Regions from separate parts of the Neobacillus sp. genome, predicted to be linked through region 3. Evidence: riboswitches for the same ligand, from Rfam matches in the RefSeq annotation. Region 3 holds a riboswitch; each other region holds the start of a gene.

The links. A riboswitch is a leader RNA that binds a small molecule or an ion and turns the genes downstream of it on or off. The one in region 3 is predicted to bind S-adenosylmethionine.
Region 1: it holds a riboswitch for S-adenosylmethionine, as region 3 does, so the genes downstream of both, RTR43_RS07925 (YezD family protein) here and mtnW (2,3-diketo-5-methylthiopentyl-1-phosphate enolase) in region 3, are expected to answer to the same signal.
Region 2: it holds a riboswitch for S-adenosylmethionine, as region 3 does, so the genes downstream of both, RTR43_RS00630 (O-acetylhomoserine aminocarboxypropyltransferase/cysteine synthase family protein) here and mtnW (2,3-diketo-5-methylthiopentyl-1-phosphate enolase) in region 3, are expected to answer to the same signal.

What each region holds. Positions count from the first base shown of each region.
Region 1 covers NZ_DALZYO010000010.1:100,670-110,753, reverse strand. The annotation lists gene sat (sulfate adenylyltransferase) at 1-261, opposite strand, end outside; gene RTR43_RS07935 (sulfate permease) at 481-1,545, opposite strand; gene RTR43_RS07930 (phosphoadenylyl-sulfate reductase) at 1,712-2,428, opposite strand; gene RTR43_RS07925 (YezD family protein) at 2,510-2,665, opposite strand; SAM riboswitch class I at 2,730-2,831, opposite strand; partial or broken gene RTR43_RS07920 (C40 family peptidase) at 3,623-3,994, shown strand; gene RTR43_RS07915 (immune inhibitor A domain-containing protein) at 4,528-6,519, shown strand; gene RTR43_RS07910 (hypothetical protein) at 6,736-6,861, shown strand; gene pepF (oligoendopeptidase F) at 7,012-8,808, opposite strand; gene RTR43_RS07900 (AbrB family transcriptional regulator) at 9,063-10,084, shown strand, end outside.
Region 2 covers NZ_DALZYO010000001.1:118,122-128,205, reverse strand. The annotation lists gene RTR43_RS00635 (methionine ABC transporter ATP-binding protein) at 1-592, opposite strand, end outside; SAM riboswitch class I at 756-864, opposite strand; gene RTR43_RS00630 (O-acetylhomoserine aminocarboxypropyltransferase/cysteine synthase family protein) at 997-2,313, opposite strand; SAM riboswitch class I at 2,379-2,481, opposite strand; gene RTR43_RS00625 (SCP2 sterol-binding domain-containing protein) at 2,562-2,918, opposite strand; gene RTR43_RS00620 (thioredoxin family protein) at 3,131-3,439, opposite strand; gene RTR43_RS00615 (toprim domain-containing protein) at 3,447-3,803, opposite strand; gene gcvH (glycine cleavage system protein GcvH) at 4,040-4,423, opposite strand; gene RTR43_RS00605 (arsenate reductase family protein) at 4,509-4,865, opposite strand; gene RTR43_RS00600 (acyl-CoA dehydrogenase family protein) at 5,064-6,848, opposite strand; gene RTR43_RS00595 (acetyl-CoA C-acetyltransferase) at 6,921-8,096, opposite strand; gene RTR43_RS00590 (3-hydroxyacyl-CoA dehydrogenase/enoyl-CoA hydratase family protein) at 8,213-10,084, opposite strand, start outside.
Region 3 covers NZ_DALZYO010000021.1:44,947-55,030, reverse strand. The annotation lists gene RTR43_RS14165 (carbon-nitrogen family hydrolase) at 1-722, opposite strand, end outside; gene RTR43_RS14160 (pyridoxal phosphate-dependent aminotransferase) at 841-2,019, shown strand; SAM riboswitch class I at 2,098-2,204, shown strand; gene mtnW (2,3-diketo-5-methylthiopentyl-1-phosphate enolase) at 2,277-3,488, shown strand; gene RTR43_RS14150 (2-hydroxy-3-keto-5-methylthiopentenyl-1-phosphate phosphatase) at 3,489-4,163, shown strand; gene RTR43_RS14145 (methylthioribulose 1-phosphate dehydratase) at 4,157-4,786, shown strand; gene RTR43_RS14140 (1,2-dihydroxy-3-keto-5-methylthiopentene dioxygenase) at 4,815-5,348, shown strand; gene RTR43_RS14135 (Spo0E family sporulation regulatory protein-aspartic acid phosphatase) at 5,726-5,968, shown strand; gene RTR43_RS14130 (electron transfer flavoprotein subunit beta/FixA family protein) at 6,525-7,349, shown strand; gene RTR43_RS14125 (electron transfer flavoprotein subunit alpha/FixB family protein) at 7,384-8,415, shown strand; gene RTR43_RS14120 (FAD-dependent oxidoreductase) at 8,408-9,703, shown strand; gene RTR43_RS14115 (ferredoxin family protein) at 9,703-9,987, shown strand.

The sequences.
Region 1 (10,084 bases), on a different contig from region 3:
GGCCGTTTCATAAGAAACAGGAAGCGTCACCGGAATGGACCAAATCGTTTGGTCCTGAAGGCGCATGTTTGCTACAACAGATTCATAATCGGCTTTTCCCATAAACCCTGTCAGCGGACTGAACAGCCCAACACCGATCAATTCCAGGTCGCTCAAAGCGATTGCGTCAATTTCAAGCTCTTTTTCTACATGGGTAAAATCAAAGTATGGGTCAAATGCATGAATAAGTTTTCCTCCATGAGGTCTTGGTAAAAATGACAACAGAATCAAACCCTTTCTCTTTTTTAAATGGTTACTCGCGAAAAATTTGCGATTTTTAAGAGTTTTTTTGAGGAACCACTCTTTCATTGATGTGCTTTAGGCGAATACCGACGTTTTATTTTTGATAATAAGACTTTTATTTGTGAATACATCTAGGTTATTTGCGAATATCAGATTTTTATTTACGGAGCAAATCTTTGAGTCTACATTCTAGCAATATTATTCTTTTACAACTTTCGGCGCTACCGTTATCGAAGTCCTTCTTTTCATTAATGACAGCACACCGAACACGGAAATCAAGACTCCTCCCATTGCAATGATTGGATAGAAATTATGTTCGATGATCAAATTTATCAGGGTGTAGGACAGGACCATCGATAGAACGGGTGAAACAATCCAAACAGTAAGCATTTGTACAACGATGTCTTTTTTCAATACCGCCCTGCCATGTTTGGCAAAGCCAATTCCGATAATCGAAGATGTCGTAATTTGTGTCAGCGGAACTGGAACCCCGAATAAGGATGCAACGGTAACAATGCTCGCGCCTGTGCCTGAGATCACACAACCTTCTTCAAGTCTGAGGGCCGTTATTTTTTTACCATTTGTTTCGAGAACACGTTGTCCTAGCAGAAGTGCCCCTATTGCCACGAATAATCCACCCCAGAAAATGCCGTTTTCCGTGCTGAGGATTTTGGCACCGACAAGCGGTCCAACCGCATTGGCTACATTATTCATCCCAGCTGAAAAAGCTTCAAACAACCCCATGATTACCACAAGAGCGGCAAGGAATGGAACAGATTTTCGCTCTTCCATCCATCTTTTGAGCCTCTTGTCTTTTAACAGGTAGCAAGCAAGGATGGCAATGACAAAAGCAGCTATAGGTGTAAGGAGCCAAAAAAACATAATCCAGACGAGATTGCTCAGAAATATAGATTGATAAACGATCCCTGCCCCGACCACAGATCCAACAGCAACCTCACTAGTAGAAAGTGGAATTCCAAAGATATTTGCCAAAAATAAAGACAAGGCTGCGGAAGCTAAAACGATCAAGGCAATGGGCACGGTAAAGGTGCTGCTAGGGACAATCCCATTGCCGATTGTTTTGACCACTTCACCACCGCCAAAATAGGCCCCGAGAAATACAGCGATACCGCAGAGAAACAAGGCCAGCCGTTTATTAACCACACCTGATCCATAGGAAATACCCATTGAAGCCGCTGCACCACTCGCTCCAATATTCAATGCAAAAAATAATCCTATCGTAATAGCCAATATTGTAAGCAAAAGAAAATTCCTCCTTTATACCGCATGAACGAGCAGTAATCCCCTTACTTAAAAATTTGATAAAACCTAGAGGGGAATGTGAAGGATTAACGATCTGTAAATACCGATTGGTCTAACCAGCAAATAGTAAAAGGGTGTGCGCCCCCGCTACTATTTGAAGTTTCCATTAGCGATCGTGCAAACCACACTCCGTTTTGTTGCTTCCCGCCCAGCGTCCTGCACGTGAATCACCACTAGCGCCTGTTGGTTGGGTACAAGGAAAACAACCAATGCTCGGGTAGTGATGGTCATGCAATATGTTGTACGGGAGGCCTTTTTTCTTGATGTAAGACCAAACATCATTCCATGTCCAGTGAATCAATGGACAGATTTTAATATTCTGGAATTTTTCATCTTTATTAATGAATTCTGTGTTTGCCCTTAATAGTGACTGTTCTCTGCGAAGCCCCGAGATCCAGGCATGTTTTCCTGCCAACGTCTCTCTTAATGGAATGACTTTTCGGATATTACAGCACTGATTGGGTTCCCTTTTCCATAAAGCCGAACCATATCGTTCCGCTTGTTCGTCGAGACTAAGGTTTGGTTGTTTCCGCTCAATTCTTAACGTCGGGAAACGTTCCTCTATTCTGTCAATGACCTCATAGGTTTCCGGAAAGTGTAATCCTGTATCTAAAAAAACAATATCGGCATCCTGTTTAACCTGCTGAATCAAGTCAATCAACACAATCGCTTCTGCACCGAAACTTGAGGCATATACAATCTCATCCCCAGGATAAGACCGGTAAGCCCACTCTAGTACAGAACGTGCTCCTTTTGTTTCATCATCATAATAAAAACTGTCAGATATTTGGTTCCAATTCTTATAAGTTATAGTTACAGTCATTGCTTCAAACCTCCTATTTACCCACTAAAAAAAGGCAGCCTCCCACGCAGATAAGGTGGAGACCGCCTCTAGTTTTTCTAGTCAGCGATTTTTATTCGAATGAAGACGAACCTTTTCATTTTTCTCAAGTTGCACAATTTTTCCATCTTGGACAATTAGTGTAATTGAGCCAAATTTTAATGCTACCAGCATTTTCTCAAGATATGCAAAGATTTCTTCCCTCTCATCTGATTTCAGCTTGAATCGCCCTCCTTTTAATAAAACATGAACATTAAGACAGGCGTTATGACTGCTGGTTAACACCTTATCATCCAAAATGAAAATCATTTTGCTGGAATTAGCACCTTGCTTTGCAGGTTGCCGGGCTTCATTGGGCCATTCCCTCAGCCACTCTTGATAAGCGTTTTAATAATTGATGAAATTAATCCTATCATACCAATAGGTTTTATGTAAATAAAAATTTTTTAATTTTTTAAATTTTGGATTTTCATTAACTTTTTTACCTTTATTGTAATAAGGTGGAGGGCGATGTCCATGTTAGAAAGCATTTTCATCAAATTGCCTATGAGTTTGTTAGGAAGGAATTAGCAATTGATACAATTCAGCAATAAATTGAAAGCACTTTTTTGATTGGATTGTAAAAAAAACGAGCAGTTCCAAATGGAAACTCCTCTCCTTCATAAAATTGTAATACTCTTGTAACGCAACTGTCAGAATGAATTGCTTAATATTTGATATAGTAAATAGTATGAACATTTAGAAAATTAAGGTAAAGTAACTAGAATGAAACTAAATTATTTTAAAAAGAAAGTAGTGATGTAAATGATCAAAAAAATGCTAACACTTTTGAGCTTAATCATCATGCTTGCTGCAGTTGGGAACGATTTATTCATCCAAAAGGTTAATGCGAAATCGTTAGGTGTGTTACAAAATCAAGAGGATTTGAATCCTATTAAGCTACCTACCACTCAAACGAATCAATTATCAGCTGAACCAGAATTTCCTAATTATCAAGGAAACATTGCCAGTATGAAGCTGCTTTCCACGAAGATTCAAGAGGATAATCAGGAAATATTAAAGATAAATAAGTCAGATGTCGATAAACTTGAAGAAGATATTAGTGTTTTAAATGGAAGGTTAACCGCACAGTCAAACAAAGAAGCTACTACCTCTATTGAAAGTGAATACATAAGTACGGTCATCAATGCAGGAAATAAGTATATTGGAAACTCTGTTTATGTGTTTGGTGGCGGAAGAAATGCCAACGATATTGCCAAAGGAAGATTTGATTGCTCCGCCTTTGTTCATTGGGCATTTGCACAAGCGGGTCTCGAAATCGGCTCTAATACAGATGCCATTAAAAAGGAAGGGCGTCAGATTTCTCCACAAGAAATGCAGCCCGGAGATTTAGTGTTTTTTGATACGTATAAAAAAGACGGACATGTAGGTATTTATATTGGAAATGGAAAATTCATTGGCTCACAAAGCTCTACCGGTGTCGCTATAGTAGAAATGACAAATAGTTATTGGAAAAACGCCTTTAAGGGGCATGTCATTCGAATTTAAGAAAAAAGGCTTACTTTTTACAACTGGGAATAACACTGTCTTTTTAAGCTGTTGATTCGCTAAACATGGATCACAGTCACTAGACATCCCGATTGTTGAAAAATGGAATTTTTACGTGAAATTACAACTTTTAGAAACTAGTTTTGTCAATTTAAGTCTATAGAGGAACCAGAAATAGTTTTTTTATCTAGGACCTTAATGTTAGGCCAATTTGGTCTTGTTTAAAGCCCTAATCTCTCCTATTACTATTAAAAAATAGATAAAACCATCTACTATTATGAGATGTTTTCTATCAAGTAAACTGCTAACTTTTTAAAGGACCTTCCCTAATGCCGCACCATTAATAGATGTATAACTTGAAAAGTGAATACTTTTCTTCCCTTGCTTTCATTATTTGGAAGCTAATAAAACTGGGTTTTCCAGCGATTTAGGACTAATTAACTATTATAAATTCAGACTTTTGTATATATTTCGATTATTGAAATAATGTTATCATTTACATGTACATATTACTATTTTAGGAGGTTGATGGATTGAGGAAATTGAAGAGGACTCTCATTTTTTTGGTTAGTTTTTTGACTGTGGCAGTATCTTCGACAGTCTACGCTGCACAACCGGGATTATCAGATTTCCCCCAACCGGTTGACTCCCAGTCTTGGACTCTTCCAAGGGATATGACGTGGAATGATTACCGTCCCGTTCCTGGGGTTGACTGGAACACTGCAAACATTAAAGCAGAAAGGGTCATCAAGGGTACACTAATCATTGTAGATTTCCAAGACAGAGAGTTTATCTTAAGCCAACCTGTAGGCTCGGAGATAGCCGGTAACCCAATTGGTACTGGAAATATACCTCGCAATCAGCTCGGCAAGTTTTGGGAAGATTTTCTCAACAAGCCTTCACCATCTAATAACTACCGAACAGTAAATGAATACTGGAGAGAGAATTCATTCGGTAAGTGGAAGATCGAACTTAAAGCCTTCGGTCCTTATAAAATGGATGGTAATGAATTCGAGGATGGACTTAACGAGTTCGGGCAAACAGTAAACATGCCTGCTGGTTTCAAAGGAAGAAATCTAAGAACTGAGGCAGTTGCAAAAGCTCAAGCTGATATTGCTGCTTCAGGAGAAAAGTTTGATTTTAATTTTATTGTCCATGCTGGCTACGACGAATCGGGAGTTTGGCAAGAGTTTGGCGAAATGATGTTTCAAAATGCTAATACGGTAACTAATCCATTCGGACCAATTGTTGCCGGTACGAATGTCCCTGGGATGCCTAACTCTGCTGTTACCCGCTATGTCCCATGGACCTCCTGGTATGCTGCTAAAAGTATTTGGTCAAGTGCCGGTGGAGGTACATCTATTCAAGGGGAAAATGATGGTATGGGTACCTTCGCCCACGAATTCGGTCATATCATGACCCTGCTTGATAATTACAACAATCCCTATGCAATTCCTGTATCCAGAACCTACTCCGGTCCATGGGAATTAATGAGTCGCGGTAGTTTCAATGGCCCAGGAGGTCCACACACACGCTGGATGGTCCCATCAACTTTAGGGGCATCCGCTCCATCACACCATATGCTTCGCAATAAAATTAAACAAGGCTTCCTATCACCTGATCAATATCTTAACCTTGACCGTGACAAGCTAGCTGAAACCGGGCCAGTCTTCGCTGATATCCTTGCACGAGAGGTACCGACTGGAAGCGAATTTGGGCGTACCGGATTACAAGGTATCAATATTACCATGGTCGATAACACTCCAGCTAACTCTCTAAACGACGATTGGCGTGCTGACATGCAACGAGGCGCGAAATGGTACAATAACTATACACTGGAAGTAGTCGATCGAGTTGGCTTTGATTCCTTTACCCCAGACTCAGGTGTATTGTTGGCGAAAACAAAGAATAGTGAATCGGCACCTAACATCTGGGTAGTTGACTCTCATAAGGAAGATATCAATCAAATAGACTTCAAAAGGCCTGATGGTTCACCTGCGATGGTTTCCAAGGGGGATTACCAACAGTTGGCAGATGCCCTCTTCAAGGCAGGGACCGCTGACGGCGTTGTCAGTGAGTATACAGATGAGTATAATCGTCTCCACTTCTACATTTTAGATAAGAAATATGACGCTAAAGGTGCTCTTTCTTATCGGGTGGCAGTACGACATATGGATGGTGCGGGTTCATTTGCTCGTGGCGTAGCAGTTACCAACGGTAGTTCAGAATTTGCTACACCAGGGAAGGTAGCAACCTATTACTTCAATGTAACGAATACTGGAAAAGCAACGGACCTTATCCGACTTAATACCCAAACCGATGCTGGCTGGGATATCCAGTTACAACATAATGTAATTGAAGTAGAAGCAGGTAAAACAGTAGCTGTCCCGGTTTATGTGAAGATTCCTAAAGGTGGTAATGTTCAACCGGTTCCGACCAACCTTACCTTTACAAGTACATCAGAGACTGAGCCAGGAAAGACAGCCACTTCCACACGCCGGGTTGGCCCTGGTAATGGAAAATAAGAAAAGCGCAAGCGCCCGTTAAGCGGCGTATGGACTGGAGCACTTTGACTGAGATAAAGGAAACACGGAGAGCGATAGCGATCCGATGTTGACTTATCGTAGGGAAAAGGGCGAAGTACACTAGCCGCTGGGCGCTGGAGCTGGACAATTCTCAAAGTCGAAAATTTTTTACTTTCTCATCTTTTAAAAAAAGCTAGTTTAGGAGGAAGTGCCGTAATGGTACCTCCTCCTCTTTCATTTTTATCGCGCTTCAAGGGACTCTATACATTAGGCTTTGTTCTCTTTGATGTTGATGATTTATTAAACGAAACGAACGGTGACCCAGATAATTTAACAAGCTAAGAATTAGAACAATTATTCAGTTAACATAATAATATTCCAATAAACTTTATTTCATAAACCGAATTGTTAATGTGGCCTTAGATATTAAATAAAACGGGCAGCCTCTTAAGGGAGACTGCCCGTAATTAATTTCATATCTAACATGGCCATTTATAATTGTGCGAATTCACTAACTAACGCATCGAAACGTTTAAGGGCCTGATTAATGGGTTCAGGTGTGGTTAAATCGACTCCTGTTTTCTTTAATAATTCTAGTGGATAATCGGAACTTCCACTCTTTAAAAAGTCTAAATAGGCAGTTAAGGTGGCTTGATCCCCAGTTAATAGCTTTTCGGCAATATGAATAGCGGAGGCAAAGCCGGTTGCGTATTTGTACACATAAAATGGTCGATAAAAATGAGGGATTCTCGCCCAGCCATATTTGACTTCCTCATCGAATACCACATCATCTCCATTGTATTGTCTAAACAAGGATTCGTATAATTGATTAAATACTTCTACGTTTAAAGGTTTACCTGATTCGGCCATTTCATGGGTAATCTTCTCAAATTCAGCAAACATAACCTGCGTATAAAAAGTTCCTCTAAATTGGTCAATAAAATGATTGAGTAAATGCTTTTGGATCTCATCTGTAGTTTCTTTGTTAAGTAGATAGTTTATCAGCAATACTTCATTCACTGTTGAGGCCACTTCTGCTACAAAAATACTGTAACCTGCTGAAATTCTCGGCTGGTGTGAACAGGAATACCAGGAATGCATCGCATGACCAAATTCATGGATCATGGTAAACATACTGTCTAAATCATCATGCTGATTTAATAGGACAAACGGATGTACACCATACACCCCTAAATTGTAAGCACCGGAACGCTTACCCGGTGTTTCCCGCACATCAATAATTCGGTCATCTTTAAATGTTTTCAGTGTACCTAGGTAGTCTTCTCCCAGCGGGGCTAACGCTTTCAAAATCGTTTCATAAGCTTCATCATATGATATTTCCATTTTTATCCCATTTACAAGCGGAACATTTAGATCATATTGACGCAGTTCCTCTATTGCTAGCTTTTCTTTTCGAATCGCGGTATAACGGTGAAGTGGGGCAAGATTTCCTTTCGTTGCTGCAATCAGGTTTTCATATACTTCTTTTGGGACCATGTCTCCGAACAGGCCTTTCTCTAAGGCTGACGGATAGTTCCTTAGGCGTGCAAGGGTTACGTTGGTTTTGACATTGGCAGCTAGGGTGGAAGCAATCGAATTTTTAAGCTGAAGATATGGTTTGTAATAGGCTTTATATGCCTCTTTGCGTTTATTCCTGTCGTCATCTTCAATCAGCTTTGAGTACATGCCACGCGTTAATTCCACTTTCTCTCCTTCATTGTTCGTTACATCGCCGAACTTGATATCGGCATTATTGAGCATATTATAGGTATTGCTTGGTGCACTGAGTGCTTCACCTAAATGGGATAAGATTTCTTCATTTTCCTTAGTTAACACATGTGCCTTATACCGGTATGCTTCAAATAGATCCTTTTCAAAGTATTGCAGCCGCGGTTCGTTTTGAATATATTCCTTCAAGGTGCTTTCTTCCAAGCTTAGTAAATAGGGCATAAAGAAGGATGTTGCTGCACTAAGTTTGACGGCGAGCTGTTTTGCCCGATCTACTAGTGACTGTGCCAATGTATCTCTCGTGTCCACATCTGATTGCAGCATTCCATACACATAAACTAGATTGAATTTGCTTGATACCTCTTCTTTTTCCGATAGATAAAGATAAAGGGAAATTCCATCGTGGATCGCACCATCATATTGTTTTAATTTTGCTGTCATCTGTTCGATGAAGTGATAATCCGCTTCCCAGTATTCTATGGATGGATAAATATCCTCGATATTCCATTTTTCTTTGTCTGGTACTTCTGCCCTGGATTTATATGTGTTCGTCACATGCATCCCCCAATTCTTTTTAAAAGTAACTATATTTTTTATTATAATGTATATTCAACTGGAAAATAGTGTAGGACTGGATTGTTTTCCTTTAAAATCAACATAACTCCTCCCCCCCCCTTCTTTCAAGAATATGTCATTATTTCCTGGTATGCGAGGAAAAGCTTCCTTTTTCACATGTCACCCATTAAAGTGGTAAAATAGTAAAGTAGCGAAACGAAGAATTTTGTCCACTAATTTTACAGACTGAAGGGTTTCCATTGATAAATCTTACAATAAACCATAACGATAAAAGGATTTCGTTCTTCATTACCTTATTTATAGCCTCTATTGGCGGCTTTGTATTTTCATTGCTTCATACCCCGATTCCGTGGCTGCTTGGGTCAATGATTGCCGTATTCATCGCTTCTAGATTTGGTAAAGTTTTGCTTTACTGGCCAAGCTGGATTCGAAATATAGGGTTAATGATCGTTGGCTATTCCATCGGATTATCCTTCACGAAATCAGCTCTTTTTGAAATTGGTGGGAAATTGCCTTCTATGCTTCTGATGACAGTTTTACTTATCGCCTTTTGTTCCGGAATTGCTTTTGTTGTCTCCAAACTTACTGGCGTAGACTATCCTACTGTTCTGACAGGAAGCATTCCCGGCGGCCTGTCACAAATGATTATTTTTGCGGAAGAAATGAAAGGAATCGACATCACGACAGTAACGTTTTTGCAGGTCGCAAGATTGATGATGATTATTTTCTTTGTACCTTTTCTCATTTTCGGACCGTTTTTTAAAAATACACCCACACATTCAGTATCGGATTTGGTCTCTAAAGGTGTCCAAGCACCGGAACATCTTGTTCCAATGATTCTTTTATTTGTTGTCATTTGTGGCCTTTTTGCTTATCTTGCAATGAAATTGAAGTTTCCTACTCCTTTTTTGCTTGGCCCGATATTAGGAACAGCTGCCTTTACAATATCTGGTCTGCATGGACCACAACTGTCACCTGCGATTTTAGACATTTCGCAATTGATGCTTGGCGGCTATATTGGACTGTTACTAAAGCCAGAAAAACTAGAACATAAAGCGAGAATCATTACACTTGCCATCATAAGTGGTCTGGTAATGATTTTAGGCTCATTAGGCTTAAGCTTTCTGCTTGTCTATCACAGCCATATCACCCCATCAACTAGTTTTTTAAGTGTCGCTCCAGGTGGTATGGATCAAATGGGAATCCTTGCCCTCGAAGTACATGCTGATTTATCCATGGTGACAGGATACCAATTATTTCG
Region 2 (10,084 bases), on a different contig from region 3:
TGATCAAGACAATCGTTAACCCGAGTCGCTTATTGATATCAACTAACAATTCCAAAATGGAATCTGTCGTTTGCGGATCGAGTGCTGAGGTCGCTTCATCACAAAGCAATACTTTTGGATTATTAGCTAGTGCCCTAGCAATCCCAACCCGCTGTTTTTGCCCGCCGCTTAGCTGGGATGGATAGGCATTTTCTCTGCCTTCAAGACCAACTAGTTTAATGAGCTCAGCGACCCTGTTCTTTCTTTGCGTTCCGTTTACACCAGCAATCTCTAAGGGGAACGCAATATTTTCGCTAACTGTCCTTGACCACAGCAAGTTAAAATGCTGGAATATCATGCTGATTTCTTGACGTGCCTTCCGAAGCTCAGCTCCCTTAATCTTCGAAATAACCCGTCCAGCCACGGTGACACTTCCCTCCGTTGGCAGCTCCAGTCCATTCAACATGCGAATCAAGGTGCTTTTTCCAGCACCACTGTAACCAATTACTCCGAAAATTTCTCCTGCTTGTACTTCAAGGTTCACATCATCAACAGCTTTTAACTCACCCTGTTTGGAAGGAAAAATTTTGCGGACATTCTTTATTGAAATCACCTAAATCACCTGCTTCTTATCCGATTTACCTAAAATTCTGAAAGATTCTGTTGGTACATATCTTGTAAATATAGACTTTGACTGTTTTATCGAAAAGATTCTATTTTTAAAAAATAAAAAGCCTCTCTGCACAGGCAGAAAGGCATCATGAAAATAATCCTTTCTCCCATCTCCCAAAGCAATCGCTTTGTGTGAATTGGCACCATTTCAATATAAATATTGACGGTTGCCGGGCTTCATCGGGCACATCCCTCCACCTCTCTTGATAAGAGTTAACAGCATTCTATATTCAATTAACACGTTAAAATGTTTAAGTAATTATATTATGAAAATTATCGTATCACGGATAAAAAGTGGTGTCAACGTAAACTTCTTCATTTTGGGAAAAATTAAATTAGGTAATTTTAGGCATTTGCTTTCAATGAAGCCAAACCGGTTGCTGCCTCAATGGCTGATTCGAGATCTTCAATTAAATCTTCGACATTCTCAATGCCGATGGACAGGCGAATTAAATCCTCAGATACTCCTGCCGATTTGAGACCTTCCGCATCTAATTGCTGATGGGTTGTACTTGCCGGGTGAATGATTAAACTTTTTGCATCCCCAACGTTAGCCACGTGAGCCCATAGTGTAATCGAATCAATCAGTTTAGCACCTGCTTCTTTCCCACCCTTAATACCAAAAATAACCATCGAGCCTGCGCCTTTCGGTAAATACTTTTTGGATAATTCATAATCAGGATGGGATGAATGCCCTGGATAGGAAACCCACTCAACGGCAGGATGATTTACTAAATATTCCACAACCTTTCCTGTATTGGCCACATGCTCCTTCATTCGAACATGAAGGGTTTCAAGTCCAAGTACAAACTGGAACGAATTTTGTGGACTTAAAGCTGGCCCTAAGTCACGTAGTAACTGAACACGTGCTTTGATAATATATGCGACTGCACCTAGAGCCTCGGCATAAACAAGATCATGGTAGCTTGCATCTGGAGTCGTGAAGCCAGGGAACTTCGGTGAATTCCAATCAAATTTCCCGCCATCGACAATGACCCCGCCTGTTGTTGTGCCATTACCTAAGAGCCATTTTGTCGCCGAGTGAATGACAATGTCTGCCCCGTGCTCAATTGGTCTGCAAAGATATGGTGTAGCAAAGGTATTGTCAATAATTAACGGAACCCCGGCCTCATGGGCAATATTCGCTACTTTTTCTATATCAAGAACGCGTAAGCTGGGATTACCGATTGTTTCAGCAAAGACCGCTTTTGTCTTTTCTGTGATCGCCGTGCGGAAATTCTCAGGATTGTCCGCATCGACAAATTTCACTTTAATTCCATACTTTGGAAGAGTAATAGCAAGCAAATTATACGTTCCACCATAGAGATTCGCGGCGGAAACAATTTCATCGCCTGCTTCGGCAAGGTTTAATATCGCTAGCGTAATCGCAGCCATGCCGCTTGCAACCGCGAGTGCTCCGACGCCGCCTTCCAATAGAGCAACTCTTTCTTCAAAAACAGTGGTGGTTGGATTGTGTATCCGAGTGTATATATAACCAGGTTCTTTTAATCCAAATAAGTTAGCCGCATGCTCAGTGTTTTTAAATTGATAGGCATTGTTTTGATAAATAGGAACAGCACGAGCACCTGTCACCGGATCTGGAGACAACCCACCATGAACACTCAATGTTTCAAAACGATACTTCTTTTGATTTTCTCCCATTCCTCTCGCTCCTTTTAACAATGTAATAAACAAAACCCCCGCTTCATAAGAAGAGGGGGTCTCTCTCCTTATCTCCCAGAGTAAAATTACTCTGCTGGATTTAGCACCGTGTTATTAACCGGTTGCCGGGCTTCAAAGGGCCAGTCCCTCCGCCACTCTAGATAAGAATGCTTTATTTAATTGTTTTTATTGATAGAATATTTAAATAATACATTACAGGAAGATTAATTCCGAGTCAATACCTTTGATTAAATTATTTTTGCAAGCTCAGGTTTCTCTGTCTTTGTTAAAAAGAAAATCGATTCGAGCAATAACTTGACCCGTAACGGCGCCGACACCTTTAACTGTCCATTCTTCTCAAGAACCCTTAACCTTTCCTTCCCTGCTAGCAGCTGTTCCATTGCGGTTAAATTTCCACTGATTTCATATTTCGTCTGCGATTCCTCTGACCCCTGGAGGATAAAAATCCCGCCATTTTTTATCACTAAATGAACGGCTTGCTGCTGACAATTTAGTGTCACTCGTAAGTCTCCTTGGAATAATAATTGCTGAACGTGCCCCTGCTCTTTGATATTTTCGAGAAAGGTTTTAACGGTTTCAATCATATCCACCACTCCGGTCAACTTTCATTTACCTAATTATATTCAGCAGCGGGGAGTAGAATCCTTTCATTATTGCTCGACAATTAATTCGCTTTGGTAGAGTTTTTCCAAGCTTTCCTCAGAACTATGTCGGATTTCTATGAACAGAGGCTTATGCCTGATAGAAAGTTATACTTTCCTATCGACAAAAAAAACAGATGCCATAAAGCACCTGTTTAATTCAAATATTCTTTTATTTTTTCCAGCAAGAACGGCACTGAATGAAAAGCGTAAAGCGTTTCTTTCACACTGCCATCTTGCACAAACAGTAGGCATGGTACACTTTCAATCGCCAAATCTTTTGCAAGCTCCGGATGGAAATTTAAGTTCATTTTACCCATTTCCACGACTACCAGCTCAGCAATCACTAAAAGCATTTTCGAAGCTAGCTGACAAGTACCGCATAATGGGGTATAAAAATAAATCAGTCCAGTTCCTTTCTTATCAAGGAAGGCAGAAAATTCACGTTGATTCCATTCATTCATAAGACAACTATCCCATTTCTAAATACTCTGTATGCACATCAATATTAGCTCCCAATAGAACGGTCGCCAAGTGGTGCAAGGGAGCGGTAGCAACCTCTCGATACATTCGATCAATATATATATGTTCAGCTTGTGGAAATTCTCTCTTAAATTGCTTGCGAAGCTTCTCGCCCGCTTTATCTGCATCAACAAGAATATAGATATCCTTGTCTTCGAGGAAGTCAATCCATTCATCTAATTTTGTCATACTGATGGTTCCATTTGTACAAATGATTTCTACTGGTTCCTTCACTACTATTTTTACCTTATTTTTATCTGACTTTCCTTCAACAATAAGAACTTTGTCAACATACGAATCATTCATATCCATCACCTGTAATAGAAGTTGTTTATGTTAACATATTCTAAAATATTGATTACGTGTGCATTCTTCTTAGTATGTTAACTATATCATTATTGTTATGTTAAAAATAGGTATTTGCTCATTGATGTACACTCGTGACCTTCTTTACATTTTATTATAGATTTCCCAATTTTAGCAGAAGAAATAGTGGAAATATAAGAGAAAAAGCACCTTCTTCAGGTGCTTTCCTATGATTATTAGTCTTCCTTAGTCATTTCTTCATATTGTTCTGCAGTCATTAGCTTGTCTAACTCACTGCTATCGGAAAGTTCAACCACAATCATCCAAGCCTTTTCATATGGTGATTCGTTAACAAATTCAGGGCTGTCGCCTAAATCCTCGTTCACTTCTACAACCTTGCCACTGACTGGTGCATAAAGCTCAGAAACTGTTTTAACAGATTCCACACTGCCAAATGGTTCATCAGCAGATATTTCATCGCCCACTTCTGGAAGCTCAACGAAAACGATATCGCCTAATTCGTGCTGTGCAAAATCAGTGATACCGACGCGCACTCTTTCTCCTTCAACCTTTACCCATTCATGTTCTTCAGAATAACGTAATTCTTTTGGTGTACTCATTAGCTAAAATCCCTCCATTGTTTTTTTCTAAAATCTATCATCGAAATAATTCGATTTCCGCTAGTAAATGAGTTAAAAATCCGACTCACAGCCAGATTTTCTCGTACTCTTCCGCTTTAAAGCCCACTGTGACCTGTTCTCCATCAGTTAAAATCGGCCTTTTGATTAACATGCCGTCAGATGCAAGTAAATCAAGCAGTTCATCCTCAGAAGCAGACTTCATTTTATCCTTTATCCCTAATTCGCGGTATTTTAAACCACTTGTATTAAAAAACTTCTTCAAATCCAGACTGCTTTTTTGATAGAACCCCAGCAATTCAGCACGCAATGGGGGATTATCAACAATATGTACTTCCTCATAGGAAAGATGATGAGCATCCAGCCATTTCTTCGCATTTCGACATGTTCCACATTTCGGATACCAGTAAAATGTCAGAGACATCCGTTTCACCGCCCCTACCATTAAATCAATAACGTTAATTGTATCACTTGAATATTACCATAATTTTTTTCTAGCGCAAAAAATAATACGCTTTCACAAAATAAATTCGACTAATTTCGTAAAAATCCTGCATCCATACGATAATTATTTTACAAAAATAATAGAAGTCCCCTCCATAAAGAAGGGACTTCTATTTCATTAAACGATATAACGTTCGGCTTCGATTATTACATCCGCTGCTTCGCGTTTTTTTGCAATCACATTGATTGGTGTGTGGCGCGTAAATTTGCGAAGTGAAGACAACATCATCCGGAGGGTATCCCCTTGTTCAACCGCGACTAATGTTTCTTTTGCATCCTGTTCAAGTTTATTGAAGGCTTCCTGACAGAAGATTTGCGTGTAAAGAAGCTTTTGTTTGCTCTTTTCTAAGCCTTCTTTTACCATCGCCTTTTCTGTACGTAATACAACGGATTCCATTGCGTATACATTAGAGGCGATATCTGCTATGTTAGCAAGGACCTCTTGCTCTTTTTCAAGTGCTTTGCCATATTTTTGTGCTGCTAATCCAGCCGCTAATAAACCAATTTTTTTCGCATTTTTCAGAAGATGTTTTTCTTGTGCTAACGGCTCATCACCAGGCTCTTCTGGCATTAACATCATTAATTCCTCTTGAAGCGCCATTGCTTTTTGGAACAATGGAAGCTCGCCTTTGAACGCTTTTTTCAAGAAGGTACCTGGAACCAAGAGACGGTTGATTTCGTTCGTCCCTTCAAAGATCCGATTAATACGAGAGTCGCGGTAGGCTCTTTCAATTGGATATTCCTGCATAAATCCGTAGCCGCCGTGAATTTGGACGCCTTCGTCGACCACGTAATCTAATACTTCACTGGCGAAGAATTTATTGACGGAACACTCGATGGCGTATTCAGCAATGGAATTAGCTACTAATTTAATGTCTTTTTGTTCTTCAGCCGAAAGCTTACCTTGGTTCTCTTCATACAAACCAACCGTACGATATACGGAGCTTTCTGCCGCATAAATTTTTGAAGCCACCGTTCCAAATTTTTCTTTTGTTAAATTGAATTGAGAAATTGGTGTCTTAAATTGTTGACGTCCATTTGCATATTTAACGGTCATTTCAAAAGCGGCCTTGGAACCGCCGACAGCGCCGACTGCTAATTTATAACGCCCAATGTTTAAGATGTTGAAAGCAATTACGTGCCCGCGACCAAATTCACCTAATAGGTTACCTACTGGAACAGGAACATCCTCTAAAATGAGCGTGCGTGTGGAAGAACTCTTAATCCCCATTTTCTTTTCTTCAGCACCAGTTGATACACCTGGGAACTCTCTTTCCACGATGAAGGCTGTAAAGTGCTCGCCATCTACCTTTGCATATACAACAAATACATCAGCAAAACCGGCATTCGTGATCCATTGCTTTTCACCGTTTAGGATATAATGTGTACCTTCTGCATTTAATTTTGCTGTCGTTCTCGCGCCAAGGGCATCGGAACCTGAGCCAGGCTCTGTTAATGCATATGCAGCAAGCATTTCACCTGAGGCCAGTGCAGGCAAATACTTTTTCTTTTGCTCATCATTACCGAATAAAACAATTGGCAGGGAACCGATACCAACATGAGCACCGTGAGAAAGCGAGAAACCGCCAGCCTTTGACATTTTTTCAGTAAGCAGCGAGGAAGTGATTTTATCTAAGGCTAAACCTTCGAATTCTTCAGGTACATCAGCTGCTAAAAGTCCAAGCTCACCCGCTTTTTTAAGAAGCTTTACGGTACGACCAAATTCGTGGTTTTCTATATGTTCGAGCTGTGGAAGAACTTCTTTTTCAACGAAGTCTTCAGCTGTCTTGGCAATCATTAAATGCTCTTCGGTAAAATCTTCAGGTGTTAACATATCTTGATAAGAAATATCTTCGATTAAAAAGCTTCCGCCTTTAATGAACTTTTTTGTTTCGTTTGTCATGGAAATTTCCTCCTAATCTTTTTTTACTTGCTTAAGGGGGTTAAAATTCTGCCACCTGGATATTGATATTAATTAAAGTAATTCAAATACGCCTGCAGCACCCATTCCACCGCCGATACACATCGTTACAACACCAAATTGCTCATTTCTGCGCTGCAATTCATGTATAAGGCTCAATGTTAACTTTGCACCGGTACAGCCAAGCGGGTGACCAAGGGCAATTGCACCACCATTTACGTTGACAATTTCTTCATTTAGTCCAAGTTCGCGAATAACTTGAAGCGATTGAGAAGCAAATGCTTCATTCAATTCGAATAGGTTAATATCTGATAGTTCAAGACCAGCAAGCTTTACGGCTTTTGGAATCGCGACAACTGGGCCGACACCCATAATTTCCGGTGGTACACCGCCAACAGCAAACGATCTGAATTTTGCTAAGGGCTTAAGACCGAGTGATTCTGCCTTTTCGCGGTCCATCACCATCAAAGCGGCCGCCCCATCACTTGTTTGTGAAGCATTGCCAGCCGTTACGGTGCCTGACACCGAGAAAGCCGGGCGGAGCTTCGCTAATGTTTGCAGGTTTGTATCAGGTCGAACGCCTTCATCCTGCGAAAATTGAATCGTTTTTTCAACAAGTTTATTGTCATTTCCAATCGAACGGATTGTCACATCAACTGGAACAATTTCATCAACAAATTTGCCTTCTTTAATCGCCTTAGCGGCACGCTGATGACTTCTTACTGCAAAAGAGTCTTGATCCTCACGTGAAATGCCATATTTCATCGCTACTTGTTCAGCTGTATGGCCCATTCCCATATAATATTGCGGTGCTGTTTCAGCTAGTTTAATATTTGGACGAACGACATGCCCCATCATCGGAATCATACTCATCGATTCGGCACCACCAGCGATAGCTGTATCTGTGTGGCCCAGCATGATCGATTGTGCCGCATACGCAATTGCCTGTAATCCAGAGGAACAGAAACGGTTCACTGTAATGGCAGGGACGGTGTAAGGGAGTCCTGCCAATGCTCCAATATTACGGGCCATATTATTTCCTTGTTCTGCTTCCGGCATCGCACAACCAATGATTAAATCATCAATATTTCCTTCATAATTTCCGGCACGCTTTAATGTTTCTTTTACCACCAATGCTCCCAAATCATCAGGACGAACATGGGCAAGCGTTCCTTTCTTTGCCTTACCAACCGGGGTTCTTGCACCGGCTACGATTACCGCTTCTCTCATTTCGTTCCCTCACTTTCTTTCAAATTGTCTGGCTCTAGCGCCCAGGGACGCTTCCGCTTTTCTATTAAAATCTATTACAATCCCAAGGACTTAATAGCCCCTACCAATCTATTTATTTAGTTTCTTAGCGGTTTGCCTTTTACAAGCATATGCTGCATCCGCTGCTGTGTTTTTGGTTCTCCGATCAGACTTAGAAAGGCTTCTCTTTCTAAATCTAATAAATATTGCTCATCTACTTCAGTTCCAAATGGCACTTTGCCGCCGGAAATAACATTAGCAATTTTCTTGGCAATTTTTAAATCATGCTCAGAGATATATCCAGATAGACGCATTGCTTCAGCACCAAGCAGTAATGTCGCATATCCAGTTTCACCAACCACTGGAACCTTTTTGCGTACTCTTGGCTTATAGCCTGTTTCATGTAAGGCAAGCACAGCTTGTTTGGCATCATAGAGTAGATGGTCGCCATTGATACTGATTCCATCGGCATTGTCTATGAAATTATTCTCGCGTGCCTCTTCAGCAGATGTAGATACTTTTGCTGTTGCAATTGATTCAAACACTTTATTGGCAACATTTTGGAGGTCAAATTGAACTCCATTTGGAAGATTTTCTAAGTGCTTCATATAAAGCTCTTTGTTCCCGCCGCCGCCAGGAAGTAAGCCCACTCCCACTTCAACAAGACCCATGTAGGTTTCTGCTGATGCTTGAATGTGTGCCGCTGGAAGACAAACCTCTGCACCGCCCCCAAGAGTCATCCCAAATGGGGCTGCAACTACGGGCTTAGAGCTATATTTCACTTTCAACAGAGCACTATGGAGCTGACGGACAAGCATATCAAGCTCATAAATATCATCATCTTGAACGGCCATCAGCATCATCGCCAAGTTTGCACCCACACAGAAGTTTTTCCCTTGGTTTCCAATGACAAGACCTTTAAATTTTTTCTCGACTTCATCGACCGCAAAATTAATCATTTGCACAATATCGACGCCAATCGCATTATTAGGAGAATGGAATTCCAAAAGCGCGACCCCATCGCCTAAATCAATTAAGCTTGCCCCACTGTTCTTTTTAATAACACCTTTTTGTTTTTTAATTTTTTTAAGATCAATAACCTTTGGGTTGAACTCAACTTGTTTATATTCACCGTTATCATAGTAGAAAAGTTCGCCGTTTTCTTCCTTATAGAAAGAGGTAGCGCCTTTTTCAAGCATTTCAGTTACCCAAGCTGGAACTTCACCGCCAGCTTCTTTGATCTTTTGCACGGATTTTTCAATGCCGATGGCATCCCATGCTTCAAATGGACCCATATCCCAGCCAAAGCCCCATTTCATTGCGCGGTCAATCGCGACAATATCGTCAGCAATTTCTCCTAACAGCTGTGCAGAGTAGACAAGAGAGGCCGATAAAGTAGTCCATAAAAATTGCCCGGCACGATCACTCGCGTATACAAGCGCTTTCAATTTGTTCGCTGTGCCTTTTTCCTGCTTGCTAAGCTCGACGGCAGGGGTTGACAGCTTTTTGCGCGGACCATATTCTAATGTCGTCGGATCAAGTTCAAGAATCTCTTTGCCTTTTTTCAAAAAGAATCCTTGTCCTGATTTACTTCCAAGCCAGCCATTATCAAGCATTTTCCTCATAAAATCCGGTACTTGGAAAACTTCTTTTTCCTTGCCTTCGACTTTTTCATAAACATTATTGGCAACGTGATAAAATGTATCCAACCCTACGACATCAAGTGTGCGGAAGGTGGCGCTTTTAGCCCGACCAATTAATGGACCCGTGATCGAATCAACTTCACCAACGCTAAAGCCGCCCTTTAGCATTTCTTGAACAGTTACGAGGAGGCCATATGTGCCAATTCGGTTAGCAATAAAGTTTGGTGTGTCCTTTGCCTGAACAACGCCTTTTCCTAAAATATCCTCACCAAAGGTTTTCATAAAAGAGAGGACTTCCGGAGCAGTGTATTGAGTCGGAATCACTTC
Region 3 (10,084 bases):
TGATCTAATTCGATTTCAGCCGTAATGATTTCCTGATCTGCTCCAGCCTCAGAAATTACCTCTCCCCAAGGATCAATAATAATAGAGTGTCCGGCAAATAGGTTATTTGGGTCGTCACCGGAACGATTACATCCGATCACAAAGCATTGATTTTCAATCGCTCTTGCTATCAGGAGAGTGCGCCAATGAGCAAGACGGAGTGCTGGCCATTCGGCAACGACAAATAATGCTTCAGCCCCTTCGGAAGTATGGCTGCGAATCCATTCAGGAAACCGAATATCATAACAAATTATGCCCGCAAACTTACGGTCTTCAAGTTCAAATAACCCTTTTTCGTTACCGGCCTTAAAGAAGAGATGCTCGTCCATAAGTTTAAACAAATGTAGTTTATTATACTGATGAACGAGCTGACCATTTTTGGTGATGACGAGAAGGGTATTTTTTACTCCATTTTCACCTTGGTTTGCGACAGAACCGCCGACCAAATGAACCTGGTACTTTTTCGCTACTTTTTGCAGATAATCGATTGTTTGTTTAGCATCGATATCTGCAATTTCTGCAAGTCGGTTCAAATCATAGCCCGTTGTCCATAGTTCTGGAAGGACAATAATATCTGGATTATCAGTAACTGCTTTTTCAAAAAGCTCGTTGGCAATTTCAAAGTTTTTCTGTGGATTTCCAAAGGCGATATCCATTTGTAGACAAGAAATCTTTAGTTTCAAGAATCTTCACCTCTTTTGAAATTTCGAAATTTTCCCTTTACAAGGTATTATAAAAGTTATAACATTTGTGACTAGAAATTCAACAAAAATTTGAAAAATAATTAAGCAGGTGTGAACAATGATGCAATTTCCACAATCGGAACTTTTAAATAGTCTGCCAAAACAATTTTTTGCTGGTCTTGTTAAAAAAGTGGGTGAATATAGTGCCCAGGGCCATGATGTAATTAACTTAGGACAAGGCAATCCAGATCAGCCAACACCACCACATATTGTGGCAAAGCTTCAGGAAGCAGCCGCTAATCCGCGAAACCATAAATATTCGCCATTTCAAGGACATGGTTACTTAATACAAGCTGCTGCAGATTTTTATCAAAGGGAATATGGCGTTACCATTGATCCGGATAAAGAGGTGGCCATATTATTTGGCGGTAAAGCGGGTCTAGTCGAAATTCCACAGTGTTTTTTAAATCCAGGTGATACCATCCTGGTTCCCGACCCAGGTTACCCTGATTATTGGTCTGGGGTCGCATTAGCGAAGGCGAAAATGGCTACCATGCCATTAAGAGAGGAAAATAGATTCTTACCGGATTATCAAGAACTAAAAACAGATACTTTATCCAAAGCAAAATTAATGTTCCTCAATTATCCAAATAATCCAACCGGTGCAACAGCTACTGCAGAGTTTTTCGAAGAAACCGTCAAGCTTGCTCGGGAACATGAAATTTGTGTCGTTCATGATTTCGCATATGGGGCCATTGGATTTGATGGTAATAAACCATTAAGCTTTTTACAGTCTGAAGGTGCAAAAGAGGTAGGAATCGAAATATATACTCTGTCCAAAACCTTTAATATGGCGGGCTGGAGAGTTGGTTTTGCAATAGGTAATGAGAGTATCATTTCAGCAATTGAACTTTTACAAGACCATTTATACGTCAGTTTATTTGGAGCGGTACAGGAGGCAGCGGCAGAAGCATTAACGGGATCGCAGGATTGTGTGAAGGAATTAAACGATCTGTATGAACGTAGACGAAATGTTTTGATTGAGGGTCTTCATTCGCTAGGATGGAATGTCAGCTCACCAAAAGGATCATTTTTTGCCTGGTTAAAGATACCAGAGGAGTTTTCATCCGAGCAGTTTGCCACTATTCTTCTGGAACAAGCACATATCATGGTTGCACCGGGAATAGGCTTTGGCAAATTTGGCGAAGGATATGTCCGAGTAGGGCTATTATCATCCGAGGAGCAATTAAAGGAAGCCGTCAGAAGAATAAGTGATTTAGAAATTTTTGAAAAATAGGTTGACATTTTAACCTTTTCTTGTGATAATCCAAAATAAAGTTAAACACTGTGAAAAAGTGAATATATACGAATCGTTTTCTTATCAAGAGCAGGCGGAGGGAAAAGCCCGATGAAGCCCGGCAACCGACTTAACAAGTTTAAGCACGGTGCTAATTCTTGCAGCAATAAGCTGAAAGATGAGAAGATGTTAGTTTGTTATGCTAACCTCTTCTTTTCGAAGAGGTTTTTTATGTTTTACCGAAAGGATGATCAGTTTTGAGTGAATTAATTGCAACATATCTCTTACATGATGAAAAATATCCAGAAAAAAAAGCAGAGGACATTGCCCTTGGGTTAACAGTTGGTTCATGGACGAATTTGCCTGAAATAGAACAAAGTCAATTGCGCAAACATAAAGGTCGAGTTGTTTCGATTGAGGGGTTACCATCTGAAAAAGAGGATCAATCTCTTATCCGGATTGCCTATCCAACGATTAACTTCTCCAATGACTTACCAGCCATTTTAACCACAGTTTTCGGGAAGCTTTCATTGGATGGAAAAATAAAATTAGTAGATTTGCAATTTGATGTTGGATTAAAGCGGTTGTTTCCGGGCCCGAGATTTGGGATTACCGGCCTGCGTGAGACACTAAATGTTTATGACAGACCGCTATTAATGAGCATTTTTAAAGGAGTATTGGGTAAAGATCTCACCTTTTTAGCCGAGCAGTTAAGGAAGCAAGCCCTGGGCGGTGTTGATTTGGTAAAGGATGATGAAATCCTTTTTGAAAATGAATTAACTCCCTTTGAAAAAAGAATAACTCTGGGAAAACAGGTATTACAGGAAGTCCAGGACCAAACAGGTCACAGAACTATCTATGCAGTTAACCTCACTGGAAGAACATCAGGGCTGAAGGATAAAGCTAAGCGAGCTGCCGAGGTAGGAGCAGATTTATTATTGTTTAATGTGTTTGCCTATGGTCTTGATGTCCTTCAGGATTTAAGAGAGGACAATGAAATTGGCCTTCCTCTTATGGCACATCCTGCTGTGAGCGGGGCATATACCTCTTCTCCTGATTATGGCATGTCAAACTCTCTGCTACTTGGAAAGCTGCTAAGATATGCAGGAGCTGATTTATCGCTTTTCCCATCCCCGTATGGAACGGTAGCATTAGATAAAACTTCCGCCCTCTCAATTGCTAGGGAGTTAACAGAAGATGACTTATTTAAAAAGTCATTTCCTGTTCCATCGGCGGGAATACATCCAGGATTAGTACCTTTATTAATTCGGGATTTTGGGATTGATTCTGTGATTAACGCAGGTGGTGGAGTCCATGGCCACCCAGATGGAGCCCGTGGCGGCTGTAAGGCATTCCGTCAGGCGATTGAAACTAATCTTAAGGGTAAGTTGTTAGTGGAGGGTGCTGAAGAGAATCCTGAACTTAAGAAGGCACTAAAGCTTTGGGGAAATGCCGAGGTGACTGCCTAAATGACAAAGCCAGTAATTTATTGTGACTTTGATGGAACAGTAACGGAAAGTGATAATATCATTGCGATTATGAAAAAATTTGCCCCTCCTGAATGGGAGCTCATTAAAGATCAAATCCTCTCCCGTCAGATTTCAATCAATGAGGGAGTAGGAAAATTATTTTCCCTATTACCAAGCCACTTAAAGGAAGAAATTACATCATTTGCAATAAAAAATGCTAAGATTCGTGCAGGATTCAAAGAGTTTGTTGAATTTACATGTAATGAGGGGATTCCATTTTATATTGTTAGCGGAGGTATCGATTTCTTTGTTTTTCCGATTTTAGCAAAATACGGGTCGTTTGATGGAGTCTTTTGCAATGAATCAGATTTTTCAGGTGAGACGATAAAGATTCTTTGGCCACATAAGTGCGATTTATTATGTACCAATGATTGCGGCTGCTGTAAACCGAGTGTTATACGTAAATTGAGCCATTCTAAAGAAAGCTTTAAAATTGTAATTGGCGATTCAGTAACAGATCTTGAGGCAGCCAAACATGCTGACTTTGTCCTGGCGCGGGATTTACTTCAGGAAAAATGCTTGGAATGGGGGATTAACCATAAAGGGTTCCATACATTTTTTGATTGCATCGAAGAAATCAAAAAAAGAATTGAGGTGGGTGAGCTAACATGCTAAAGGAAAGATGGATTGAACTTGCTGATGTGAAAGATGAGCTTTCCGAGCGGGACTGGTTTATGGGAACAAGCGGCAACCTAGCTATCAAAGTAAGTGATCACCCGCTTCGGTTTTTGGTTACTGCAAGTGGAAAGGACAAACGCAAGCGTACTGACGAGGATTTCCTCTTGGTGAATGAAATTGGGCGTGCGGTGGAAGAAACTCATTTAAAACCTTCAGCTGAGACACTTCTACATGTTGAAATTTACCGCAAGACTAAAGCTGGCTGCAGTCTCCATGTTCATACAATTGATAATAATGTCATTTCTGAAGTCTATGGTGATAACGGTGATGTGACATTTAAGGGGCAAGAGTTGATCAAGGCATTTGATAAGTGGGAAGAAAATGATATCCTGAGAATTCCGATTATTCAAAACTATGCACATATCCCAACATTAGCGCACGCTTTTTCAGAACATGTTACAGGAGATACTGGTGCCGTTTTGATTCGAAACCATGGAATTACGGTATGGGGGAGAACTGCTTTCGAAGCCAAAAAAATTCTTGAAGCATCAGAATTTTTATTTCGCTACCAATTACGCTTGCTAGAACATAAGCCATATCAGCTATTTAAGGTAGTTTAATAATAAATTATATAAGGAGAGATAATGAATGGCGTATATTACATTTCAAAGCAGAGAAGAACAAATAGAGAATCAAGAGGCATTAGCAAGCTTTTTAGAGTCACAGGAAGTTATTTATGAAAATTGGGATATTTCCAAACTACCTGCAACACTTGTTGAAAAGTATCAGTTGAGTGATACGGAAAAAGAAGAAATCTTACAGGCTTTCGCTGAAGAAATTGCAGATATTTCCGTGAGACGCGGCTACAAGGCTCAAGATGTTATCTCGCTATCTGAAAATACACCCAACCTAGATGTTTTACTTACCAATTTTAAAAATGAGCATCATCACACAGATGATGAAGTCCGTTTTATTGTGAGTGGTCACGGGGTATTTGTTATCCAAGGGAAAGATGGCGGCTTTTTCGAAGTCCATTTAAATCCAGGAGATTTGATATCAGTTCCTGAAAATACAAGGCACTATTTTACACTTGAAGATGACAGGAAAGTTGTCGCCGTTAGAATTTTTGTCACTACTGAAGGCTGGGTGCCGATTTATGAAAAGGAAGAAGTGAATTTATAAGTAAAAAACTGGCAGCAACTTTTGCATGCCAGTTTTTTACTGCGGAAGCTTAATGGATTCACATTTTTTTACAAAAATATCCTAAAAAAATTAAATTAATTCCCAATTTTTAGATAAAAAAATATACATCCGATTGTCCAGTAAGTGCCCACGAAGTATCAGGAAATAGACAGAATTGTTCAACTAATATTCTTGAAAGAAATCTTGTCGGAAATGCCTGAAAGAGAGTAAAAAAAATGTCGAAAAACAAAAGAAATAGAATGTTTTGTCTACTTTTGCGATTGTATTTACTTTTACCATAATTCTTGGCATAATTCTTCAAGTAGTCTACTTTATTAGTGGTATACAGTAAGAGTGTAATGAGTAGGAGGATCACATTGTACGAGTATAGTAATTGTCAATCTGAAATGATTGAAGAGATAAAGGTAAAAAGGGAATTAATGATTAATAGCGCGACTACATTAGGTTTTACAAGTGAAGAAACAATAAAATACAGCCAAGAACTAGATGAATTAATCAATGAGTATCATAGGTTCATGGGACAAGCTTCAAGACAAAATGAAGAAGTGAAAATTGCTTTTAAGCAAATGCTGATGGTCTGGCCAAAAGTTTTAGTTTAATAAAACTGAATAGGACGTAACGATTACATACTGCCCTGTTACCATTACAAAGATGAAGGTCTTCTATTATTCTCGTTGAAGGGTTAACATTGAACCGGTTTGAAGGCCTTCCGACACTTTCGAAAACCAAAAGCCCAATGGCCAAAGTGAAACTTTTAATTCTGAACCTCCACGTAAATGAAGCAAACGCCGACCGATCATTCCACAGGAAAATAGACGAATCAAATAATAGAATCAGCCTAAACAACTTCAGTCATCTCGCTATCTTTTTCCAATCAAAAAAACTATTGATAAATATCTACAATATTAGACATTACTGTGATTTTTATCATTGTTTATATCTAAATATTTCATATAGTTATAGTAGAACCATATAAAAAATATATACAACAAGATTAACTACATAAATTACCTCGAAGTAAGAAAAAAGAAAACGATTTGTTTGGTACTATGCTTATGTTGCGATTCATATATCGTAAATAAAGGCATTTTTTATAGCCAAAAAAAGCAAGCGCTTTCAAAATTTAGAGATCAAATGGAGGAGGGAAAGTCCTACATGCACATTGTCGTATGTGTCAAACAAGTACCAGATACAAAAATTATAAAAATTAATCCAAAAACAAACACACTCGACCGCCGAAGTGCGCCAGCCATTTTAAATCCTTACGATGCCCATGCTGTTCAAGAGGCCGTGAAAATTAAGGAAAAAACTGGTGGTACGATTTCGGTATTGTCTATGGGACCGCCGCAAGCAACGGCTGTTATAAAGAAGAGCGTCGAAATAGGTGCAGATAGAGGTTATCTAATTTCTGACCGTGCTTTCGCAGGTGCTGATACTCTTGCAACAAGTTATGCCCTATCAAAAGCATTGGAAAGAATCAGCAAGGATCTCCCAGTGGACATGGTAATTTGCGGGAAACATGCCATCGATGGAGATACGGGACAGGTTGGACCAGGTATCGCAAGAAGAATGGATATTCCTCCGGTTACCAATGTAATCGAAGTGACGGAAGTCAACCAAAAAGAAAAAACTGTTTTAATTAAACGAAAATTAACCAGCGGCTATGAATTAATTCAGTCAGAATTACCATGCTTATTAACGGTTGAAAAAGAAATAAATGATATTGATTATTCGCCGATGCCAAACATGATTAAAGCCGCAAGGTATGAGCCGACTATCTGGGCGGTAAGTGATCTTGAAAATGTGGAACGCACGCAGCTTGGTCTGAAAGGTTCACCAACAATCGTTGGTAAAATGTTTTCACCACCACGGCCAGAAGGCGGTAAAAGACTTGAGGGCTCTGCTGATGAGCAGGTTAGTCAGCTAATGGAAGTCTTGATGGAGAAAAAGGACCTGTTAACAATCCAGTCATCTAAATAATATGATTAATCTTGTCTCGCAGGGAGGGGTTTACATGAATCTAGACGATTATCGTGGAGTCTGGATATTCATCGAACAAAACGATGGGAAAATTGAAGGTGTTTCCCTGGAATTACTTGGGGCTGGCAGGAAGCTAGCAGATAAATTACAAGTTCCATTATCGGGATTTTTACTTGGAAGCGAAATAAAACCTTTAGCAAACCAAGTAATTACTTACGGTGCCGATCAAGTATACATTATCGACCATCCAGTATTAAAGAATTATCGGACAGAGTCTTATATGAAGGGTGTTATGCTGCTGGCTGAAAAATACAAACCAGAAATCATCCTTTATGGGGCAACACCAAACGGAAAAGATTTAGCTAGTGCCGTCGCAACGGATTTAAACACAGGTTTAACTGCAGATACAACGATGTTGGACGTTGATGTGGAAAATAGATTATTAGAGGCAAGCCGTCCAGCATTTGGCGGTAATATTATGGCAACGATACTTTGTAAAAAGCATCGTCCACAAATGGCCACTGTCAGACCAAAGGTCATGAAGGCATTAGAACCAGATAATGTTCGACTTGGTAATGTTATTGAAGAAAAAATATCATTACAAGAAGAAGATATGCGTACAAAAGTGCTTCAAATTGTGAATGATGTAACAAAAAAAGTTAATTTGGCTGATGCCCATGTGATTGTCTGTGGCGGTAAAGGAATGGGCGATTTTCAAAACTTCCAGCTCATCCATGAATTAGCAGAAACGATTGGTGCAAGTGTGGGCGGTACACGTGATGTGGTTGAAGCAGGTTGGCTGCCACATGAGCAACAAGTTGGGCAAACAGGTGAAACAGTGACACCAAAAATCTATTTTGCCATTGGTATATCAGGTGCCATTCAACATGTCGTCGGTATGAAAAATTCCGAGTTTATCATCGCCATCAATAAAGATCCAAACGCACCAATTTTTGACGTTGCAACATATGGAATTGTAGGGGATGCAATGGAAATCCTCCCAAAACTAATTGAGCAATTTAAGCAGCTAAGGACAGAAAAAGGAGGTGAAATAAGCTATGCCTGAAAAATTTGATGTCATCGTTGTTGGGGCGGGACCTGCAGGTTCCTCATGTGCCTTAACTTGTGCAAAAAATGGCCTAAACGTTTTGCTTATTGAAAGAGGGGAATACCCGGGGGCTAAAAACGTAATGGGCGGGGTATTATACCGCAAACAAATGGAAGAATTAGTTCCAGAGTTTTGGAAGGAAGCACCACTTGAGAGACCAGTTATTGAACAGCGTTTCTGGATGATGGATAAAGAATCAGTCGTTCAATTTGGCTACAAAGGTCTTGAATGGGCAGTAGAACCATATAATAATTTCACGGTGCTCCGGGCACAGTTTGACCAATGGTTTGCGGGGAAAGCAGTTGAAGCAGGAGCCCTCTTGATCAATGAAACTGTTGTCACAGAATGTATTGTTGAAAACGGTAAGGTTATTGGTGTTCGCACCGATCGCCCGGATGGAGAAGTTTATGCAGATGTCGTGGTTCTAGCTGACGGTGTTAACTCACTCCTTTCCAAGCAATTAGGCTTCCATAAAGAGTTTCGCCCAGATGAAGTAGCCTTAACGGTTATGGAAGTTATTAATCTACCAAAGGAAAAAATTAATGACCGCTTTAATGTGGAAGATAACCAAGGTTGCACGATTGAGATTTTTGGTGATTCAACCAAAGGTAACCTCGGTACAGCTTTCCTTTATACAAATAAAGATAGCTTGAACATTGGAGTAGGAACAACCCTTTCCAGTATGATTAAAGCGAAATTGAAGCCATATGAGCTACTAGATTACTTGAAAAATCATCCAATGGTTAAACCGTTGATTGCTGGAGGAGAATCGGCTGAGTATCTTGCTCACCTTATTCCAGAAGGGGGTTACCGTTCGGTTCCGAAGGTGGCAGGTAATGGTGTTATTGTTATCGGTGATGCCGCCCAGCTTGTAAATGCCATTCATCGTGAAGGTTCGAACATGGCAATGTATTCTGGGAAATTAGCTGCGGAGGCCGTTGTCCAAGCAAAAACTCGTGAAGATTTCAGTGAGTCTAGTTTAAATAGTTACCGTGAAGCCCTTTATGGCAGCTTTATCATGAAAGATTTAGAGAAATATAAAGATGCCGCTCATACGTTTGAGAAGTATCCACAATACTTTAATGACTATGTACCGATGATGAATAAAGCGATGAGCAAATTCTTCACAGTAGATGGCACGCCAAAACGTGAAAAACAAAAACAAATTATGAAGAGTGTAACAGGAGAAAAAGGAACCCTTCGAGTATTGCAAGATATATATCGTGCTTGGAAGGCGGTGAAATAATGTCAACGAAGAATATCGAAGAAAAACAATATCTTCTCCGTTTTAAGTGTGACACGAAGTCCCATTTAACCGTGCTCGATCATGATGTTTGTATGACTCAATGCCCCGATAAAGTTTGTACAGTATTTTGCCCGGCTGAAGTGTATAAGTGGGAAGGAACAAGGATGCAGGTAGGATATGAAGGCTGTCACGAATGTGGAAGCTGTCGCATTGGCTGTCCATACCAAAACATTAAATGGGAATATCCAAAAGGCGGACATGGGATTGTGTTCCGGTTAGCTTAACTGAAAAATAGAAAGAGTGCTGTTTGCGATTTGCAGGCAGTACTTTTTTTTACAAATGGGATAATATCACTATATGTAGGTTTTTTCACAAATGAGG